DNA from 2 places in the Mucilaginibacter celer genome. Region 2 is predicted to be linked to the other one. Evidence: riboswitches for the same ligand, from Rfam matches in the RefSeq annotation. Region 2 holds a riboswitch; the other holds the start of a gene.
The links. A riboswitch is a leader RNA that binds a small molecule or an ion and turns the genes downstream of it on or off. The one in region 2 is predicted to bind cobalamin.
Positions count from the first base shown of each region.

Region 1: another riboswitch for cobalamin. It lies ahead of HYN43_RS21835 (TonB-dependent receptor plug domain-containing protein); the one in region 2 lies ahead of metE (5-methyltetrahydropteroyltriglutamate--homocysteine S-methyltransferase).

Region 1 covers NZ_CP032869.1:5,287,995-5,299,516, reverse strand. The annotation lists gene HYN43_RS21840 (YncE family protein) at 1-944, opposite strand, end outside; gene HYN43_RS21835 (TonB-dependent receptor plug domain-containing protein) at 946-3,021, opposite strand; cobalamin riboswitch at 3,127-3,328, opposite strand; gene HYN43_RS21830 (PQQ-dependent sugar dehydrogenase) at 3,672-4,847, opposite strand; tRNA gene HYN43_RS21825 (tRNA-Ala) at 5,111-5,187, shown strand; gene HYN43_RS21820 (translocation/assembly module TamB domain-containing protein) at 5,250-9,665, opposite strand; gene tsaD (tRNA (adenosine(37)-N6)-threonylcarbamoyltransferase complex transferase subunit TsaD) at 9,894-10,895, shown strand; gene HYN43_RS21810 (hypothetical protein) at 11,013-11,198, shown strand; gene bshC (bacillithiol biosynthesis cysteine-adding enzyme BshC) at 11,340-11,522, opposite strand, start outside.
Region 2 covers NZ_CP032869.1:2,456,272-2,467,793, forward strand. The annotation lists gene HYN43_RS09785 (glycoside hydrolase family 15 protein) at 1-267, opposite strand, end outside; gene HYN43_RS09790 (DUF2185 domain-containing protein) at 385-717, shown strand; gene HYN43_RS09795 (hypothetical protein) at 726-1,385, shown strand; gene metE (5-methyltetrahydropteroyltriglutamate--homocysteine S-methyltransferase) at 1,422-3,746, opposite strand; cobalamin riboswitch at 3,934-4,124, opposite strand; gene HYN43_RS09805 (glycoside hydrolase family 32 protein) at 4,199-5,734, opposite strand; gene HYN43_RS09810 (aldo/keto reductase) at 5,854-6,837, opposite strand; gene HYN43_RS09815 (putative quinol monooxygenase) at 6,849-7,139, opposite strand; gene HYN43_RS09820 (NAD(P)H-dependent oxidoreductase) at 7,111-7,743, opposite strand; gene HYN43_RS09825 (LysR family transcriptional regulator) at 7,848-8,750, shown strand; gene HYN43_RS09830 (hypothetical protein) at 8,806-9,123, shown strand; gene HYN43_RS09835 (histidine kinase dimerization/phosphoacceptor domain -containing protein) at 9,183-11,075, opposite strand; gene HYN43_RS09840 (ImuA family protein) at 11,447-11,522, shown strand, end outside.

The DNA of each region.
Region 1 (11,522 bases), 2.8 Mb from region 2:
CTGCTCAGCACGGTTTCGTCCTTGACGTTGAGCATCGAATAACTGATAGTATTTTTTTGTTGCGGATAACTCCATTCGGTACTGTAGATGTAGGCGATATCATCATCAATCCACAGGTTGCTGGCAGCTATGTCAAATACCTTTTTTACTGCATCCGTATGGGTATCTATTACAAATAATTTGGATGGGATAGTATAGTAGTCGCCGCGGGAGGTTACGTACAGGTCGCCGTATTTATCGGCTTTTACCCTGTCCAGGTTAATGGCTACATCAATGCGCTTGGTTTCGGTAAACGAAGCCAGATCAATCACTGAAACAGTACGTTCGTAATCGGTAGGACTATAGCCGCCCGAATTGGCTATATATAATTTCTCGCCTACAATAGCCATTTCTTCCGGCTGCCTGCCAACGGTTACCCTGTGGGTGATCTGTAAGGTGGTAGTATCAATTTCGGCAACGATACCATTGGGCGCTTTAGGATCGCCAACTTTACCCAGATAGGCGCTTACATAGGCTTTGTTGTTATGAAAAGTTACATAGCGGCAGTTTACAATATCTATCTGCCCTAATTTTTTGGCAGTTTTAACATCCAACACCTCTACCTTATTAGAGATATTGACCACCACATACATTTTTGAGCCATAGATGCCAATATCATTACCTACATCCCCCAACCCTTTAGTTACTGCCGGGTTGGCTTTATTATAAATATTGCGCTCGTAAATACCGGTGCGGAAGTTCACAAAATCCAACGAGGCTTTGTTCATGTTCATGTTGCCCTCGTTAAGCAGGTACATACCCTTGATGGTGCTTGAGGCATCACCGGTAAAAATTTGTTCAACCTGCCCGGGTATTACCTGCGGGGCCTTGCGGCACGATACCGCAAGTAATACCACAAACAGTGCAACGGGTAGATGTAGGGCTATTTTAAATTTCTTTATCATATCAAATGCTATAACTTAGTTTAAAGCGGTAAAAGCGCCGCGGCATCGGGAAGTTGGCAATGATCTCCCTGTCCTGGTTCAGGATGTTATTTACCTCGATACTGAACCGGGTTTTATGCCTGTAAATTTTGGTGAGGTAGTTTACAGCCAAATCATGTGTATACCATGGCTGTAAGTAGTTATAAATATGGTTTTGATCATCGCTCAGCTGGCTGTAGCGCGAACCGGTGTACAGGTAGCTATAATTAAAGCCGAAACTTTTATAATCTGCCGATGCCGTAAACGACACACTGTTGGTTGGCACGTAAGGGATGTTATAGTGATAGGTTATCCCGTTATCGGTATAAAAAGCCTGCTGCCAGGTATAGTTGATGGTAGCATTCAAGCTAAGATCCCGCGAAACCTGTTTGGCAAGCTGCATATTTACTTCAGCGCCTTTGATATTAACATCGCCCAGGTTATACATAGTCCACCTGAACAGGTTTAGGCCGGGGGCGGCGATGATCTTGTCTTTTACTTTGTTATAATAAGCATCGGCCTGGATGGAGAATGAAGAGATAAATCCATCAACAAAATGGCGGTTATAGGTAGCGCCGATATCGTACTGCTTTGCATATTCGGGTTTAAGCAGCGTATTGCCAACAAAGGTGTAATAAAGCTCATTAAGGGTAGGCAGGCGGAAAATGTTTTTATAAAAGGCGCGCAACATCAAATCAGGCGAGACCTGCAATGATGCCGTCACCGCCGGAGTGTATTCTGTTTTATTACCGGCACCTTCATACAACTTTACCCGATCATCAACAAAAGTGCCCAATACAGATGCCTGAAGGTTAAAGCGTTTTAACTTAAGCTGCGAGGCTAAAGAAACCAGCTCCTGGTTGCGTGTTGGATATGGGAAACGATACAGGTTTGCATCGAGGGTATTGCGCAGATAATCAGTAGATAGATCAACATCCCAAACCGGCAAAATACGATAACGGTTGGCTACTGAAAAGTAAAGCTCGTGCTGATTGAAACGGTTATCTAAAAAGCCAGTGGTAGTAACAAATTCGGGGTCGAGATAGCGCAGATAATCATCAGCATATTTTGCAATGAGGCCTATGGTGTAACGCTTGTGCGAATTACTTTCATAGTTGGCCTGGATAAACTGGTTGCGGTCCCACTGGCGCTGAGTATAGTTAAATTTATTAGATACGATAGCGCCCGGCAGCCCGCGGTTTGAGGTATAGCTGTACACCTTAACATTCCATTCGCCGCTTTCCGAATAGCTGTTGATACCACCTTCAACCCGGTATGATTCTACATCAGTATTGTTACGTACCGCCGTGGTGTCATAAACGCCGTTGGTATACCTGAACTTGTAACGGCCGTTGGCTTTTATCCATTCGGTACTGAAATAGGCAGAGGTGTTTTTATTGATCTTTTGCTGCCACAGTACAGAAGGATTATTAAGCCCGAACGAACCTGTTTTATAGCCGAAGCGGATATGCGTATGCTCGTCTGGCTCAAATTTAGGCTTAGCACTTTGCAGGTAGATGGAACTGGCCGCCGAGAAACCTTTGGCCGCCTGGAACGTTTCGCTTTTCTGGCCGTTGTAAAGATCAACCTCGTCCATATTATCGAGCGAGAAACGACCAAGGTCAACCTGCCCGTTCTGGGCGTTTTGCAGTTCTACACCATCGTAAAATATAGCTACGTGACTGCTGCCAAGGCTTCGGATGTTAACTGTCTTCAAACCACCAACGCCGCCATAATCTTTCAACTGCACACCACTAAAAAGCCGGAGCGCATCGGCAACCGAAAGGCTATTGAGCCTTTGCAGCTGCTCGCCTTTTAAAACCTGAACCGGTGTGGGGGAAATATTACGAACATCGGCTTTGGCACCTTTTATCTCTACCTGTTTAAGCTGATGAATTTTGGCTGAATCTTTCTGAGTGGTATCTTTTTTTACAACCCGGTTTTGTGCCGAAACCTGCGCACAACAAAAAACGCTTGCCATCCCGAAGGAAACAAGCCATACGATGCCTTGAATACAGCCATTACGCTTTGCGGGCGTTTGGCGCACAGTTAAATCCATGAGTGTTGTGGGTTAAAAAAACCTCACAGCAAACAGAACGACGAATAACAAAAAATGAAATACACGAAAGGTATCCTCATTCCAGCTTCAATCCCCGAAAGCTATGAATCAATATGTGCTATGGCAGGTATTCTGACTTACTCCCCCCGGCCCTGTCTTCCCATCAGCCAAACGGCTAACAGTGACAATAAGAATGGGCTTTGGTGTTATGGAGCTTACAGCTGCGGGACAGTCCCGGATTTACACCGGGTTCCCTTTTAATCACGGGTGTTAATTGTATCCGTGAACCAAAAGCAAGGCAAAGGTATGTATTAAAGTTTTAATTAAATAATGGGGAATGTAAAATGACCATTTGGGAGGGGTGGGGTGTGTTGGGGAGGGATAAAACAGAAATGTCATTGAGGTAAGTAAAAGCCAGGCCTATGAAAGAGAATATGAGATTAGGCGGGCGGGCCTGTCACTCTGAGCCTGTCGAAGAGTCGCGCGTAAAGGCCCTGCCCACCATGCCTCGACGCGCTCAGCATGACACCCATTTTAAACGTCATGCTGAACTTGTTTCAACATCCCACTTGCTAAGCAACCATGCTAAGCAGCGCGGCTACCTTTCCTGTGGGATGCCGAAATAAATCGGCATGACGTTAAAGCAAATATTACTTCCCTATCCTATATAAATTACCATTATCAGTAACACCGTACAAAGCGCCATCCTTCCCGGTAACTAATGATCGCCAGCGTTCGTTTTTATCTTTAAGCAAGCGTTCTTCGGCCACTACTTTGTTGTTTTTAATCACCAGGCGGGCAATATGCGAGCCGCCGAGGGCACCAACAAACAAATTGTTTTTCCATTCGGGAATGAGGTTGCCGGTGTAAAAAGTGATGCCACAGGGCGAGATGCTCGGATCCCAATAATATATTGGCTGTGTAACGCCCTCCTTTTGCTGGATGCCGTCCCCTACCTGTTTCCCGCTGTACTCAATGCCATAAGTAACCACCGGCCAGCCATAATTTTTACCCGGCCGGATGATATTGATCTCATCGCCACCCCGCGGGCCAAATTCTGCTTCCCATAACTCGTCGGTTAAAGGGTTCATGGTCATGCCTTCGGGATTACGTAAACCATAGGCATAAATTTCGGGTAACACACCACTCTTGCCGGCAAATGGTCCGCCGGGAACAGGTTTGCCATCGCGGGTAATGTGTACAACCTTGCCTACTGCGGCACCCAGATCCTGGGCTTTCATGCGGATATCCTCGGCACCGTGCTCGCCGGTACTTACAAATAAATTGCCCTGCTTATCAAACACCACGCGCGAACCGAACTGCAAATGACCATTATAAGCCGGTTTGGCATGGTAAATTACCTGTACATTTTCAAGCTTGCTGTCATCGGCAGAGAGTTGTCCTTTAGCTACGGCCAGTTGAAAACCGCCATCAGCCTGCTCAGAGTAAGTCCAGAATAAGGTGCGGTTTTTAGCGAATGCCGAATCGAAATTAACATCCAGCAAACCGCCCTGGCCGCCAACGGCAATGGCAGGCAGGCCCGTAATGTTTTTATCAAAGCTGCCATCGGCCTTTAATATCTTCATGGCACCGCCTTTCTCGGTAATTAAAAAGCGGCCATCAGGCAAACAACGCAAAGCCCATGGCGATTTAAGTTGTTTATTGATCACCATAACATTTAGTTTGGTTTGGGTTTGCGTACCGCCTATGCGGGTTTGGCCCGCAACGGCAGGTTTATAATCGCTGTTTGCTTTCTGGGTTTCAACCGGCGGCAACGACTGCGCTTTTACCTGCCCGATGAAAGCGCCCGCGCATAAAGCAGCCATTAAAATAGATTTGTTGGTTATTGGCATGATGATTAACTGTTAACAATACAGATGTCGGACTCAAATATAACCAACAAAATAAAATGCAGGGTGGTTTTTGTGTATGGGTTTCGTTACACGGGGGTGTTAGTGATTAGAGGGTGGAGATTAGAGGTTAGGTTTTAAAAAACTAATGATTAAGAGGATGTTAAATTGCGCCTGCTAAAAAAAATAAATTATATTTTAGATATGTGCAACTTATACTATATTTGCAGCCCACCAACGGGGGATTAGCTCAGCTGGCTAGAGCGCTTGCATGGCATGCAAGAGGTCATCGGTTCGACTCCGATATTCTCCACCACAAAATATCAGGCACCTGCAAAAGCAGGTGCTTTTTTTTATCAAATCTTTTAATCTGAATGTTTACTGATCCTCATCCTCATCATGCTTTACTGCCGGGGTTGATGAATTAGGGTTTGGAACCGGGTTAGGGTTAATTGGGGCATTCTTCCGGCGGCCCTGCCTGAAAATATTGCGGATAAACTCGCCGAAAGTGTCAAAATCCCGTTGATATACCAGGCCAAAACCATTTACATACTGGGTAAGTGAGGCATCGGTTAAACTACTTAGCGTTACGTTGTTTAGTGCCCGGTATGAATAGCGCGCGGTAAGGTTGCCATCCCGCCGGATTTTATATAGGATCTCAAAATCCCGTGTCAGGGTATTGAATTTTTGGTTAAACAGGTTGTTGTTATTGCTGTTGAACAAATCGTTCGAGCCATTGTTGCTGTACAAGCTGCCGCTAAAGGATAAGCGGTTATCATAAAAACGCGCTGCAATACTGGCATCACTAAACGACCGGATATTTAAATCGAAGTTACGGATGTTTGATTGTGCAATCAGGTTGTTCAGCTTATTAAATGCAAACTCGCTTGCCGCCTCGCCGGCCGTTCCTAATACCTGGTTTGTTAAATCGTTGCTGTTAGCCGTAAAGTTACGACGTACTATAATGCTGATGGCCTGCTGGCTGCGGTTATTGGCGTCGGCAAGATAGGTGGCAAGATCATCCTTAACCGATGGATCTGTAGGGAAGTTAAAGTCGAAATCAATGGTTGGTTGCAAGAGCGATTTGGTCAGGATCAGTTCGGCCTGTACCAGGGTTTGCTGTCCGGCAGATGGTGCCTGTAAACCCGCGGCTGCATACAGCGGCGCTTTGGTAGTACGCACCTCGTATAGTGCACGCAGGTTAATCTCTGCGTTTGACGGGTTGCCTGTCCACCTGATGGTACCTCCCTGGCTTACCGTAAAGTTTTTGCTGATAAAGTTTTTGGCCGTGAACTCAAACTTGCCCGACGAGATGAGGTAATCGCCGTACATTTCAAAATCGCCCAGGCTGTTGATGTTCAGTTTCAGGTTGTGCGCAACGCCGCTGCCTTCCAGTCTGCCGTAATCAGTTGCTATCCGTACAGTGGTTTGTTCGTCGGCGCTTAAATCAAAATTAAGGGTAACGCCGTTAAATGCCTTTTCTTTGGGGGCAACTTTGGCGGTATCGCTATGGCTTACAAAGGTTATAAAATCATAATTGCTGGCAGTTGATGAGGTATTGAGCGGGATGTTAAATACCGTGCCCGCATTGGTGCTGGCCGTGATATCAATTTTCATGTTATCAACCGGGCCTTTAAAACTGAAAGTGCCTGTACCATAAGCCGTACCATAATAAAGGTGGTTGTCCTTAAAGCTGGTATTCAGCGCCATCAGGTTTTCGGCTTTCAAGGTAACATCAATATCCGGGTTAGATAGGTTATTCAAATTCACCGTGCCATTAGCGGTGCCTATGCCTTTTTTAATATCGTGCAACACCACATCCTTAAGGCTGATAATGCTGTTATTAACATCAAGCCTGTTATTAATAGTGTAGGCCGTTTTTAAATAGTTAACCGTAAGCCCGGTGTTAACCAGGGTAAGGTTACCGTTAAGTTGCGGGTTGGAGAGTTTGCCGGTAAGCTTCAAATCGGTTGAGATATGACCCTTGAGGTTTGATACCAGGTCTTTTACAAAAGGCTCAAATATAATGGCCTCGGTCTGGTTCATTTTTACATCAAAATCAAGATTGTTTTCAACGCTGTCGCGGGCAAAATAATATGAACCGCCGATGTTCATTGTCTCGAGGCCACGGTTAATAATATTCATGCTGATATCGGCCTTTTTACGATCATTACCCAGGCTTGAAGTAAGCTTTACATTGCCCACCAGCGTTTTGTTCATGGTAAGCGAATCGATGGTGAGATGTGAATCAACGCCGGGCGATTTCAGTACCGATGTGGCCTTAATATCCCCGTCAAGATATCCGTGTAAAAATATGCCCGATGTTTTGGTAAGCTGGTTAAGCGTACGCATGTTAAACTTCTGGAAGGTAAGCTTCAGCTCATCGGCCGGGTTATCAGATATAAAACCATCGATAAACACTTTTTGCGGTCCGTTTGACAGCTCGAAGCCCGAGATCTGCGTTTTGCCATCCAGCAAACGGATGCGCACCTTATCTTCTATTTTCCATTTCTCTTTTTCCAGTATCACATCCGATGGCAGCAGTGCAAGTTTGGCCGTTGTATCGCGCCCAAACTCCACAAGGCCGTACAAATCCAGCTGGTTTACGGCGTTTTTATCCGAAAGCTTGATGTTGAAGTTAAGGCTATCATGTTTCAAAAAGTTGGTAATGTTGATGTCTTTTATAAAAAGGCTATCAGTTATATCAATCCTTTTGAGCGAGAGGTTGACACCGAGCATATCATCGGTAGTGTTTTCATCCAGGATAACATCGTGAAACACTATTTTACCATATTTAAGTGTTTTGATATAGCCAGATAGGGTAGCGGTTTTATTGTCCGAGTCAAACTGCCCTACCAGGTTACCTTGCTCCGGAATTTTGATATCGGGTGCAAAAACTGCCAGCAATGGGTCGAGATTTTTAAGTGTGAGGTTAAAATCAAACTTCTCGGGCTTTGGCGGCACAATAGTAGTTTTGATGGATGGGATATACTTTTTAACGATGGTTTTAAAGTACGATGGCAAGGTAGCCAGATCATACTTACCTTTAATGCTGCCATCTGCGAAGTCTGAACGTAAGGTAATAGCCCGGTTGGTACCCTGGCCTACAGCCGAGAGGTATAATGAATCAACTACATAGTTATGGTTTACATCAACTATCCTTGCAGGCGAAAACAGGATTTCTCCCTCCAGGTCGTGCAGGTCATTACCCCTGAATTTGGTTTTAAGTTGAGTACTGATGCTGATGGTATCTTTGCTAAAGCCAAGCTTGTTAAGATTGGCTTCCTTGATGTTGGCAGCCAGATCATAAGTTGGTAATGCCGGGTTGAGGTTTACTTTGCCTTTTAAATCAAGCTTAATATTCTTGTCGTTAACGGTAATATGGGCGTCGGCCAGTTGCCTTATAAAAGTACCTTTAACCTTTAGGTTGTTATAGGTGTATTTGTTATAAGTAACATTGGCAATTTTGGCATCCACATCTTCAACCAGCGTTTTTATTTCGCTGCCGCTGCCTTTTATGTTAGCCGCAAAAGTAGCCCGACCGAGGTCTTTTTCATCAATCAGGCTGCCCAGGTCAAAGGCATAGGCATTAACCCGGCCACTATAACTTGGGCGGTCATTTTTATCAATTTTCAGGTTGATATCCGAATCAAACCTGCCGAGCGCGGTTTTGAACACGCCATAGGCCACAAAGTCATTTTGCGAACCGGTAAACCTGCCACTGAAATTGAAGTTGCCGAATTTTGAAACCACAGATGGCGCTTTGTTGGTAGCATCGCCCGAAAACCGGCCGATCAAATAATCCAGATCTTTTTTGTTGGATGCCACCTGGTCAAATTTCAGTTCGAGGAAGGCATTATCCCAATCAGTAAGGTTATGCAGCTTGAAATCGCCTTTTAAAAATGTAGCCTGCCCGCCGGTAATGGTAACATGTTTGGCGTTAAGGTTATTCACTATGCCTTTGGCCTGCCCGTCGATACCCAGATCAAAACTCACTTTTTCGAGCGCGCTTGTAAAATATGCGATATCTGATGATGAAATGCGCGACGATTTAAAGTTTGCATCCATGCGCACCTTATTTTCAAAATCATCAAAATCATCAAATGATTTAAATTTCATCCAGAAAAAATCTTTCAGGTCCGACCGAGGGGTTTGGATCGCCAGCCGGTTCAGTTTAATCTGGTTGGTATCGATAACGGCATCCGATGAAAAGTGTTTAACCGTGAAACCACTCTTTTCGTGCAGACTCAGGCTTTGGATATTACCCTTAAACAGGTGGCTCTTCAAATCCATGCCCAATATCACGGTGCTGAAATGTTGCACATCCAGGTCGTTAAAATTAACACCTGCCATTACGGTATCGCGCAGGTGATTTTTGTAACGGAAATGGAAATTATTGATGGCGATCCTGTCGAAATTCAGCGTCCAGGGTTTGCTCGCTGTTTTTGCGGGTTCCGGCTTTTTGGTAGTATCGCCCGAGTTAAAATAATCGATAATAAACTGAAGGTTGGTGGTGCTGTCCTTTTGTTTTTTGAGGTAGAAAGAGCCATTATCCAACTCGATATTAGAAAAATTGATGGTACGCTGCTTGATACTGCTGAACAGGTAAAAATCCTTAATATCAACCGCAAGCTTGGGCGTGCTTAAAATAGTGTCCTTTTGCTTATCAATAATGTAAAGCCCTTCGATAACAACCGAACTGAACGGCCTTAAATACAAACTCTGGATGCCTACCTTGGTATGCAATTCACCAGCCAGGTACGCCGCCGCTTTTTTTGCGGCCCAGGTTTGCACCGGTTTAAACTGAAACGTAAGTAAAAGTATGCTCAGTGTCAATAAAATGAACAATACCAGCCCGAGGAATATATTGAGTACTTTTTTAATAACTTTGCGGTTTAATTAGCGAATTAATGAATTAGTGATTTCAGTACTATCCCTTTACAATTTTATCGGGAGATAGTTTGCCGCTAATTGATAAATCACTAATTCACTAACTCAATAAATCAATAATTAATATAAAACGTGCCCGTAATATTAGCAATCGAATCATCATGTGACGAAACCTCGGCGTCGGTTTGTGCCGATGGCGCGATTTTGAGCAATGTTATTGCCAATCAAACCATCCACGAAGCTTACGGAGGTGTTGTACCCGAGCTCGCCTCGAGGGTTCATCAACAAAATATTGTTCCGGCTGTGCAACAGGCATTAGCGAAGGCAAAAGTAAGCAAAAATGATATTGATGCGGTAGCTTTTACGCGCGGACCAGGACTTTTAGGTTCACTTTTGGTAGGCGTATCATTTGCCAAGGCCTTTGCGCTGGCCAAACAGATCCCCCTAATCGAAATTAACCACATGCAGGCCCATATCCTGGCCCATTTTATTGCCGAAAAAAAGCCGTCGTTCCCATTCCTGTGCCTTACCGTATCTGGTGGTCATACCCAAATTGTATTGGTGAAAGATTATTTTGACATGGAGATAGTTGGCCAAACGCTTGACGATGCGGCGGGCGAAGCCATGGATAAAACCAGCAAAATTTTAGGCCTGCCCTATCCAGGCGGACCACTCATCGATAAATACGCACGCCAGGGCAATCCGGACGCTTATCAATTTCCTGAGCCACAAATCCCCGGTTACGATTTCAGCTTTAGCGGTTTAAAAACCTCTATCCTCTATTTTATCCGCGATAACGTAGCTAAAAACCCGGATTTCATTGAGCAAAATCTGCCTGATATCTGCGCTTCGGTAGAAAAACGTATTGCCACCATATTGCTCAATAAACTGCAAAAAGCGGCAAAGGCGTACGGTATAAAAGATGTAGCTTTGGCGGGAGGTGTATCGGCCAATACTGGTTTAAGATTGGCCCTGCAGGAGATGGCCGAAAAGAACGGCTGGAACAGTTTTATCCCCAAAATGGAATACTGCACCGATAATGCTGCCATGATTGCTATTGCGGGCTACCACAAATATTTAAAAGGCGAATTTGTAGGGCAGGATGTGGCGCCAATGGCGAGGATGGCATTTTAGGCTAATTAGTGATTTGGTGAGTTAGTGAATGATTGAATTTTTATGGACTTGCTAAATACACTCAACCGCCATCCCAAAATCACTAACTCATTAATTCACTAACTCACTAATTGACACATGAACGCAGCAGGATATATATTTTACATCATTTTTGTTATACCGCTTATTGCCGCCATGGCGTGGCTTATACGCCAGGACAAAAAAAAGGGCAAAGTAGGGCTTTGGGTACTCGCCGCATTAGTTGTTGGCGTATTGATATACGTGTACATTAAGCGCGATGCTTTGAATGGGGTGAGGCCGTAAAATAAAGAGATTATAAATATTATTAAAGTATTAAAGCCGTCATTGCGAGGAACGAAGCAATCGCGAACTGTGCAAGACGAACTTGCTTCCGTGCGATTGCTTCGTTCCTCGCAATGACGTGTTGGCGAACGCAGTGGACTCTTACTTCTCCGTCAAAACCGTAAACTTAAAATCAAGCGGTTCAAACAGGCGGATCAGCTCATCGATAAAAACCTGTCCCCATTTCACATACATCAGGCCGAAGTTTTCAGTGCGCTCTTGCAAACTGTCTTTTGGGAATAACTCGGCCTTTACCGTAATAAGCTGTTCTAACCGCACACTGTA
Region 2 (11,522 bases):
ACCCCCATCGGCAAAAAAACGGGTTAGCAATATGGCAGTTCCGGGAATGTAAAGTTGTTTGGTAGTGGCATCGGCCAATTGAGGCTCGACAGAAAAATAACCACCCTTTTTTGAATCGAGCAGGGAAGCAAAAATGGTAGGCGAATCAAACCGGGGGAACGACATAAAATCGATAGAGCCCGTGAGCGACACCAGCGCTACCGTTTGCAGGTTGCCTATAATGCCATAGTTTTCAATTGGTTGGTATGGTCGTTCCTGGTGTTTCATTGCAGGGTAACAAGTGCAAGCTTAACTTGTTTAAATTGGGACATTTTAGCGTCTTTGTACATCGATCGATATCGAAAAGTTTGGTAATTTTATCCGATGATAAAATGGTAACATCCCATGAGTAAAAACTTTAAACTTAAACCAGAACAAATAAAACAACTAATTACCCCGATGGGCGGCTGCCTGGCCACCGATAAAATTACCGTTGATGGCCTCGGTGTTGATTATATGTACCGCGAAGATGCGCACAATGAATTAGATAGCGGCTGGAGGTTTTTCTCCGGAACTGAGGATCAGGCTTATGTTGATGACCCGAATAACACTTCGGTTTATGATGTGAATACCATTGCCAATTATGATCCTGCAATCATCCCTTATCTGAATTTGCCCGTTGGAGCTGAACTGGAGCGTGTGCGGGGTACGGATGAGTTTGATGTTTTGGCGGGATAGTTTATTATATGACAGTTGAATTAATTCCAGTGCTGGAAATTATCGGTGGTCACCGTTCAGAAATACCCGAACCCAAAAGCTGGCCGTATTGGGAACATCCGGATGAGTGGGATAATTATAATTTGAACCGCCTGTTAGGTAGCGGTTTTACAGATCTGGGGGCACCTTATGCGCCGGGTTCACATTTTTATCGTTTATCAAGCATTACAGAAATAAACATTACAAAAGTCGTCCGACAGCATCTTTCCGATTTTTTCAAGGGTGTGTATAAACGTGACGGAGTTTCTCCGCTATTTGGCGGGTGCGTTTTGAAGGTTAATGATAAAGATATATTTTTTCCTCAATGTTGCAGCGACTTAAGTGATATAGCGTATTGGGAACACATTGCAGGCAAACACGAATCCGGATACTATCAGGGGCATCCCCAACCCTATTTACAAATCGGTAAACAGCATATTCTGTTCGATTTTAAAACAAAAGAATTTGATGAGCCTTTTGTTCCGCCCGTGCCCGTTGATGAAATAACGATCAGTAAAGATCTTTTAACGGAAGCCGCTATAAAAGCAAAGGCCGAATTGCATGATTTTGCGGCTACGTTAATAAAGATAAACCATAGCAACACCTTAAATGTTCCTGATATAGATAACCTCCTGATATGGGACTATTAAAAGCCGCGCGCTGCTCTAACGCGCGGCTTAAATCAATTAAGAAACTATATTATCAGTAACGCTTTCCCGAATAACCTTTGCCGCCTCAACCATTTCAATTAAAGCCCGTTTGGTTTCATCCCATCCGCGGGTTTTTAAACCACAATCCGGGTTTACCCAAAGCTGGGCATCCGGAATAACGGCCTGCGCTTTTTTCAACAGGCTGATCATCTCCTTACGATCAGGCACACGTGGCGAGTGGATATCATAAACGCCGGGGCCAATCTCATTAGGATATTTAAAATCAGCAAAAACATCCAGTAGCTCCATTTGCGATCGGGATGTTTCTATCGTAATTACGTCGGCATCCATATCGGCTATGTTTTTAATGATATCGTTAAACTCGGAATAGCACATGTGGGTATGAATTTGCGTGGTGTCCTGAACGCCGCTGGCCGAAATGCGGAACGCTTTAACCGCCCAATCCAGGTATTTATCCCAATCTGTTTTGCGTAAAGGCAGGCCTTCGCGTATGGCGGGCTCATCTATCTGGATAATTTTGATACCTGCCGCTTCCAGATCGCATACCTCATCGCGAATGGCCAGGGCTATCTGCGTACAGGTTTCAGAACGGGGCTGATCATTCCGCACAAACGACCATTGTAAAATAGTTACCGGTCCGGTCAGCATGCCCTTCATCCACTTCTGCGTTAAAAACTGCGCATAGGCCGACCATTTAACCGTCATCGCTTCGGGCCTTGAAACATCACCATAAATTATAGGCGGCTTAACACAGCGGCTTCCGTAGCTTTGCACCCAGCCATTGGCGGTAAAGGTAAAACCGGCCAGTTGCTCGCCGAAGTATTCCACCATATCGTTACGCTCAAATTCGCCGTGTACCAATACGTCGAGGCCAATTTCTTCCTGCCATCTTATAGCTTTTTCGGTTTCAATGGCAATCAGTTTATCGTATTCGGCTTCGGTTAGTTCAGCCTTTTTTAAACGGGCGCGCCAGCCGCGCACCTCGGTAGTTTGCGGGAACGAGCCAATGGTTGTGGTGGCAAAAAGCGGCAGGTTAAGCACCTGCTGTTGTAATGCCTTACGCACAGGAAAACCATTTTCTCTTTTAGCATCATTTTCGGTTATAGCACTAACCCTGTCTTTAACCAACTGGTTGTGAATTAAGGTTGATGTACGGCGCGCTTCATTTGCTTCGCGATTTTTAGCCAACTGGTGCAGGCTGCCATCGCTTACGTTAGAGTCCGATAATTTGGCCAGCAATGCCACCTCGTTTATTTTTTGACGGGCAAAGGCCAGCCATTGTTTAATTTCGGGAGTAAGTACGGCCTCGTTAGTTTCGTTTTGCAAATCGCAGGGCGAGTGAATTAACGAACATGAGGGGGCTATCCAAACACGGTCGGCCCCTATCCCATCTATAGCTTTTTTGATGATGCCGAGCGAATTAACAAAGTCGTTTTTCCAAACGTTGCGGCCGTCAACCACACCTAAAGACAGTATTGTTTTGGCTTGCAGATGAGTAATTACCTCATCCAACTGCTGCGGAGCGCGCACCAGGTCGATATGCAGGGCATCAGCCGGTAATGAAGTTGCCAGGGCGGTATTATTGCCCAATTGCTCAAAATAGGTTGCCAGCATTATTTTTAGCGATGGAAACTCTTTTTTTATCGCCTTGTAGGTTTCTTTGAAAACCTGCTGTGTTTTTTCATCCAGATCAAGAGCTAAAAACGGCTCATCAAACTGGATCCATTCAGCGCCCAAAGCCTTTAGTTTACCCAAAATATCGAGGTAAACGGGCAACAGGTTTTTAACCAGGTAGATCCTGTTAAAACCGCTCTCCTTTTCTTTACCCAATAACAGGTACGATACCGGGCCAATCAATACCGGTTTGCTGATAATGCCCAATTGCTTAGCCTCGTAAAATTCATCGATAATTTTGGTAGAGAAAAGTTTAAACTGCTGATCTTTATAAAACTCCGGAACGATGTAGTGGTAATTGGTATCAAACCATTTGGTCATTTCCATGGCTACTACATCAAGCCCTTCCTTTTGATAACCACGGGCCATGGCGAAATACAAATCGAGCTCGGCATTGCCTTTTTGGTTAATCACCTCGTGGTAGCGTTTGGGGATAGCACCGAACATCAGGGAATGATCGAGCACCTGATCGTAAAATGAAAAATCGTTTGAAGGGATCAGATCGATGCCTGCTTCTTTTTGCAGCAGCCAGTTTTCTTCGCGGATGTACTTACCTACCGTAAGCACATTTTTTAACCCCGTTTTGCCTGCCCAGTAATTTTCGCAGACTTTTTTTAATTCGCGCCGGCTACCAATACGCGGGTAGCCTAAGTTTTGCGTTAGCATGTCTTTTAATTGATTAAATAAATAAATCGGTTAAAAGCCCTTTAAGCTAAGCTTCGCAATGTTTTGTTGATATGAAAAATTGAGAGAAAAAGGGATGTACAGGCACAGGCCACTACCGGGCATAACACGCCCAATAAAAGCAAGTAAAATCAAAACCCCTCGACCAAAAGCTTCATACCGCGAAAGCATTGTCAATTCAGTAGCAGGCAGGTCTCCTGACTTGTAACATTTTTGCCGCCCTTCCCATTTAAATTAATAAACAGTGGACATAAATTGGCAAAAACCTTTGTGTTACTTACAGTTGCGCGACAGTTAGTGATTTGCACACTATTCCCTATTAATCTACAATTAAGTAAAACCCGTACCGGTTGATGAAGTAAAGTAAAGAACTATGGTGGCAAATATAGTGATATCGGATATTAAAGCGGCCTGGGGGCGAATTAATATTTGTATTACTTATTACCATGGATAGACACCAACCCTGAAACCGATGGCTGCACAATATCCGATACTTTTAATATCTCAATATAAAGATGAGTGTACGGCTTGTGCGGAAAACATACCGCTGTCATGGTAGTTAACCCTCCGTCGGCAAAAAACTCAATGGATGATGCATCGATAATTAAATGAATATCGGATGTTTTAGGAAAAGCTAATCTTGGCGCGTAAGCTGTTTTAGCAAAATTGGGGTTAAAATCCGTTTTGCCGGATGCTGAGCGATCAATGTAGTAATTGCCTGTCTTGTTGTCATATCCGATAACCATCGTTTCGCCCTCGTCGTTTGATAGCTTAATCCTGAAGCCGGGTTTATTGCGAAGCTTTGCATCAAACCTGTACTGCTTATATTGTTTGTTAAGGTTTGCCAAAATATCCTGACCTGCTTTAACGGTTGGTTTTAAAACCAAAGTTTTTGCGGTAAGCGCATTAAGCTCTTTAGCCGGGGCGGAAGCCAGCAATACCTCATTATTAACCGCTTTTAAAGATAATTCGCGGGGGATAGTCATGGCGTTACGCCATTTTTCGGTAGGTACCTGGTTGGCATATTCCCAGTTGCTCATCCAGCCCAGAAAAATTTTGCGGCTGCCTGTATTGCCCCAGGTAATGCCTGCATACTCGTCGGGGCCATAATCCAGCCAGCGGGTTTTGGTATCGCGCGGGGTAAATTTGCTGCCATTAAAATCGCCTGTAAAATACTGCGTTGCCGAACCGCCGTTAGGGCCACCGGGATTAATATTTACAATAAGCACCCAATGTGTTTTCCCATTTAATTTAAGTGGAAACAGATCCGGACATTCCCAAACACCGCCGTGTGCACCTATGGTTGCGCCAAACTCGCTTTCTTTTTTCCATTTTTTTAAATTAGGCGATGAGTAAAAAGTAATCCTGTCTTTAGTAGCCAGCGTCATTATCCATTTTTTTTGCCGGGCATACCACATCACCTTCGGGTCACGAAAATCTTTAATTCCCGGGTTATTCAGCACTGGGTTGCCTGCGTATTTTGTCCAGGTAATGCCATTATCCAAACTATAGGCGAGGCTTTGGTTTTGATAATTATTGGTGCCGGCCTTTTCGCCGTTAGGGTTGTGATGTGTAAAAATGGCCACCAAAGGTATTTTTCCCTTTTTACCCAAGCCCGAAGTATTGTTTGAATCAACAACGGCGCTCCCCGAAAAAATGTAGCCCAGGCTATCGGGATATAAGGCAATGGGTAGCTCTTTCCAATGAACAAGATCGGTACTGGTGGCATGACCCCAATGCATCGGCCCCCATACGGTAGCATCAGGATAATACTGAAAAAACAGGTGGTAGGTATGATTAAAATAAACCATCCCGTTAGGATCATTGATCCAGTGCGCTGCAGGCGAAAAATGAATTTGCGGGCGGTATTGATCCCGGTAGGTTTCAACATCGTGATTTTGAGCCGTGGCTAAACGCGGCAATATAAAGCAAAACACGGCCAGCAGCAGGAGGCGTTTATTAGTCATCATAAAAAGGGAATTAATTGGTTTAACTAAAATAAGTAAAAACAACTATAAACAACTGCTCCCGGATACAAAAAAGCCCCGGCTTCAATAAACCGGGGCCACAACTCAGCTAAAATGAATCCTTATACTTGTTTCAACCAATCACCTATCATTTTCAGCTCATCTTCACTCAAACTAAAGTTCATCGCGGCAGCATTATCAGCAGCCTGTTCGGCATTGCGCGCTCCGGCTAATACAATGCTGATGCCCGGTTGCAGGGTTGTCCAACGTAAAACCAACTGCGAAAGGCTTGCTTTTTTTGCCTCAGCCAGTGGTGTTAACTTATTCAATAATGCCTTTATCTTTTCAGGATCAAACTGCCCGAAATAACCATTGCGGTGGTCATCGGCCTTTAACTTAGCTTCTTTAAAATACTTTCCGGTAAGCAGTCCCCGTTCCAGCGGACTGTAGGCTATAATGCCGATGTTATTTTGAATGGCATAAGGCACCACATCTTGTTCAATGCTACGGTTAAGCATGCTGTAAGGCACCTGGTTTGATGCAAGGCCGATGGTTTTACCGGCCTCCTGCATTTGGCCAAGGCTGTAATTGCTTACACCCGCTGCCCTGATTTTACCCTGTGCTATCAGCTGGTTTAAAGCATCCATGGTCTCATCAATTGGCGTTGTACCATCAGGCCAGTGCAACTGCAGCAGGTCAATGTAGTCGGTACCTAAGCGTTTCAGGCTTTCTTCAACCTCTTTTATCACATTAGCTTTAGCGGCATAACGGTAAACCGGGATGCTTTTGCCATCGGCTCCGGCATCAAAAAAGTATTCGCCTTTCCCCTCGTTACTGCCATCCCATACCAGGCCAAACTTGGTAAGTAGTTGAATTTTGCTCCTGTCTTTACCTTTTATCGCTTCGCCAATCAATTCTTCACTTAAGCCAAAACCATAAAACGGCGCTGTATCAAGCGTGGTAACACCATGATCTAATGAGGCATGGATAGCATTAATCGAATCCTGTTTTTCATTACCGCCCCACATGGTGCCGCCTATGGCAAAAGCGCCGTAAGTAATGGCCGATAAGGCGAGGTCTGTATTTCCTAATTTCCTGTATTCCATTGTTTTGTTAATTATGCAACACGTTGCGTTTTGTAAACTATTACCTCACCATCCAACATTTGGCCGGCTTGCTGGCCAAATTGCAGGTAATGTGGTTGTTGTGTATGCTGTTCAAAGCCAGCGGCATCCTGCCATATTTCATGAAAAATGAACAGGTTTTCGTTTTCATTGTCCTGGTACAGTTCGTATTGCTGGCAGGCTGCTTCCTGTTTTGAATTGGTTACAAGCTGTTCTAAAATTGGCTTTATCTGGGCGGCATAGCCCGGTTTACACTTAAGCAGTGCGGTTAAGTAAATGTTCATGTTGAGTGTTGTTATTGATAAATAGTTTGTCGAGGTGTTGGCGGTAACGGTCGAGGTCTTTTATAATGTCGGCGTTCTTTTCTACATCATGAAAGTGGATGCTTTCTAACGGCTTCATACCTGTAAAAGCATTCATGCGGTGAAAGCCGAACAGTACGCCTTCGTCAACACTGCGCTCGTTAAAAAACTCTCCGGGTAAGGTAAATGCTTCTTTAGGCGCGTTCCATGAGGTGGTTAGCAGGTACTGTTTGCCATGCAGCATGCCGCCAGTACCATAGTTAACAGTAGGATTGGCTGCCGAGCGGCCATCGCTTTTATAAATACCGTTTTGATGCCCTTCGGTAAATACCACATCAATATATTGTTTAAAACCGTGCGGCAGGCTAAACCACCATACCGGGGTATGGTAAATAATTACATCGGCCCATTTGTAGTTTTCTACTTCCTGTTTAGCATCGTAAGGTTTGTTGATATCGGTATGGCGAACCTCAAAACCGGCGTTATTTTCAAAATAATTTACGGTAGCATCAAGCAGCGTTTTATTAAACCTACCGCCCGAATGGCCAAATACCTGGCCGCCGTTTATTACAAATATGTTCTTCATTTTTAATTTTCTTTTTGTTTGATGATGCAAAATTAATTCGCGCACATCTACTATTAAAATAGTATAAATTATACTTTTGTATCATAATTATAATAGATAAAACCATGGTAAATCTGGAATGGTTCCGCAGCTTTAAGGCTATTTATGAAACCGGCTCGCTTACGGGCGCTGCCGAAGCCTTGTTTATTTCGCAGCCGGGCGTTAGTTTGCATTTAAACTCGCTCGAGGCTTATGTGGGCTATAAATTGTTTGATCGTACCTCGCGCAAAATGGTATCAACCGAGCGGGGCAAAATCCTGTACAACTATGTGCAGGAAGCGGTTTCACGATTGGAGGATGCCGAGCGGCATTTTCATAAAAGCAACGAAAAAGACATACCCACTATTAACATAGGCATGTGTTTTGAAACTTTTCAATTCACGCTCGAATCATACCTGCCTACCCTGCCCTTTAATGTGTTCATCAAATTTGGCGAATACCCCGAAATGCTGGCCGACCTGGATTCGGGCGTACTGGATATGATCATCACCCCACAAAAAGGCGATTACAAAGGGCTTGAATACAAACCCTTTTTTAAAGAAAAAATAGTGGTTATTGCCGGCACCCAAACCAATACTGCTGGTCTCGACCAATTGGTAAGCGAAAATGATGTACAGGGCGTACACAACTGGCTCATTACCCAAAAATGGTATGGTACCGCCAGCGATATGGAGCACCTGCGCCGCTTTTGGCATGCAAACTTTGGCAAACGCCCCGATTTTAAACACAATTACATCGTACCCAACATGAGCTCTATCATTCGCTGCTTAAGCAATGGCAATGGTGTGGCCGTAATTCCCGATTTTTTATCGAAAAAGGAGCTGGACGCCGGGCATGTTCATATTTTATGGGATGGCTTTAACCGGGTAGAGAATACGCTTTATTTCGGCGCCCGTAAAAAATCTATTTACGCTGAGCAAATTAAAATGATTGAGGAGATTTTTGTAAAGGAGATGGTGGGGATTTAGTATGTTTGGCTCCGGGCATCGCAATGTTTTAAACTTACAACCTAAAATCTGATCAATGGACAATATCTCATCAAGAAAATGCCCCAATTGCGGCGCAGGGTTGATACCTGCAAATGCCGATACATTTCAATGCTCGTATTGCGGCAATTTTCTTACCTTAACTTTAACTCCTGAAGAAGCATACCAACCTGTAAGCAATGCCCAAAATGATGCCATTGTGGATACTCCAGAATCTAATGAAGACCTTTTAAATGGCGCAGATACCGAAGGTTCTTCAACCAAAGGGCAGGCAGAAGGTATGCTGGTAGCCTTACTTTTGTTGGCGGCTTTAGTTATAATGGTGGTGGTAATAATTGCAAATAACCGCGGCTAAACGGAGGCGGCGGAAGTTTTAGCTATAGCTTTTTGAAATAGCCGGAGGCATACAAAAAATCAATGATCTAAAACAGCAAACTTCACCGTTATATGTACGCCATTATTGTTTTCGATATAAAAACTGCCGTTTAACTGTTTCGCCAGGCCCTTCATCAAATCCAGCCCGAGCGATTTATGTTCGATAGTTTCATGTGCTGCCGGTAAACCGATGCCATTATCCGATATTTTTAATAATAAATATCCCGGATCATCTTGCTTTAAGGTAATTGTCACTATCCCTTTTTGCTCATTCAAAAATGCGTACTTAATGGCATTTACAATGCTCTCTGTAATAATCAGGCCCAGCGGTACGGCCTGGGCAACATCCAAATCCAAAGGTTCAATATGTTGTTCAAAAACTACTTCATTGCCGCTGTCAAAACTTTCATGCAGGTAACGCAGCAGCTCGCTGATATACCCGGATATGGCAATGGTAGCCGTATTTTCGTCCTGGTAAAGCTTTTGATGAATCAGTGACATGGCCTGCATCCGGCGAAGGCTATCGTTTACCGCCACCCGGGCAGCATCGTCGCTAAGATACACCGATTGCGAATAAAGCAGGCTCGTTACCATTTGAAGGTTGTTTTTTACCCTATGATGTACTTCCTTTATCAGCCATTCTTTTTCTTTAAGCAGTATCTCCTGTTTGTTATTTAGTTTTTCCAGGTAAATATTTTTCTGATCCAGTTCCTGTTGATGGGCCTCCAGCACACGGTTGCTTTTTTGTTTGGTTCGATACCTGCTAAACAGCAAGCCCATAATAATCAGCAATAACACTACACCCGCCAGGGTTATATTCTTTATTTTGTTGGCATTATCAACCTTTACACGCTGCAACTGGTTTTGATTGTTAAGCAATTCAATATCCTTTACTTTTTGAGCGGTTTCGTATTGCACCTGTAATTCTTCTATCTGCCTGCTTTTAGTTTCATTAAAGATCGAATCGCCTAATATTTTATTTTTCATTAAATTTTGTGTGGCAGAAAAATAATTCCCCCCTGCCGAATCTACCTTATAAAGCATTAGATAGATATCTTTAACCGTAGATGCCGAGTTAGTGCCCGGCGAAGCATTTAGTGCCTGTTGCAAAAAATGCCCGGCCTGTGCATATTGCTGTTTATTTATAAAATACCGCCCAAGCTCATAATTAACATCGGTGGTTACTTCATTATCTTTTTTTAATTGCGGGGCCAGTTTAATTAGTGCCAGGTAATATTTATCGGCTTCCCTATTCTGCCTTGCAGCATCATAACAATAGGCCAGTGAGGCAAGCAGGCTTGCTTCCGCGTGTACACCAATTGGTTTGTTTTTAGCTTTGATATCCAGTATGTAGTTAAGAGCCTCATCTTCTTTTTTTAGCTTTATAAGTTCCCGGGCCAAAAAACCGGCGTCTCTGAAAATGTATATATTTCTTCCATCTGTAAACCGCCTGTCTTTAAGTAGCTTTTTATACCATTCCACACTTTTTTCATGCTGACCTAATTCCCTGTACATATTGGCAAGCCTGCTGTAAAAAGTAAGGGCCGCGGCAGTATCATGCGTAGCCTCCATACTTTCTATGGTTTTTAAACCATAAAAAATGGCTTTGCTGAAATTGCCCTTATTGCGGTATGTAAGCCCAAGCAAATCATAAGTATAGTGCAGGTTAGGAAAGCCTATTGCCCTGTAGCGCCGAAGCACCTCCAATAGTTCGGTTTCTGCAATATCCAGTTTGCCCTGTACCAGATGTTTATCGGCAGTGGTTTTTAATGCTTCTATATCCTTTTCCGTATCCCGGTTCAGGGATTTATTACGATCAGCACAGACGGCTACAGGAGCAATAGCAACAGAAACAAACAGTACAAACAGGCCAAGAACCGCCAGGCCGGATGAACGGTGATTAAGAATACTGTAAATGAATTTAAAATTCATAACGATAGCTTCTATTCAGTATTAGCGGTCCGAAGGCACGAGGAGTGTTTCTATTGGATATACAAAAATATGTTTATGTACCATCAATATAATCAGGTACTTATCATATTTTTTAACGATAGTTATTGTGTAGGACTGTTTGTTGTTGTTTTTATTCTTTACAGGAATAGAAAAACATCTTTTTTTACAATTGAAATTGCAGCGTTAAACTCTCAGGTATAAAACATTTCTCTCTAAACTTTTTTCAAAAAGATTTAAAATACTAATATTTTTAGCATTAAATTTGTAAGCATTATTACCGGCAAGGCCATCAGGATTGATTTGCCTGTAATAAATGTTGTTATTGTTAAAGAGAAATAGTTTTTAAACAAATGCCCGATACCCGCCAAAATATCATCAGTAAGCTGCAACAGGATATTTTGCTGTGGGAAGGTTTCAGGCCGCCCT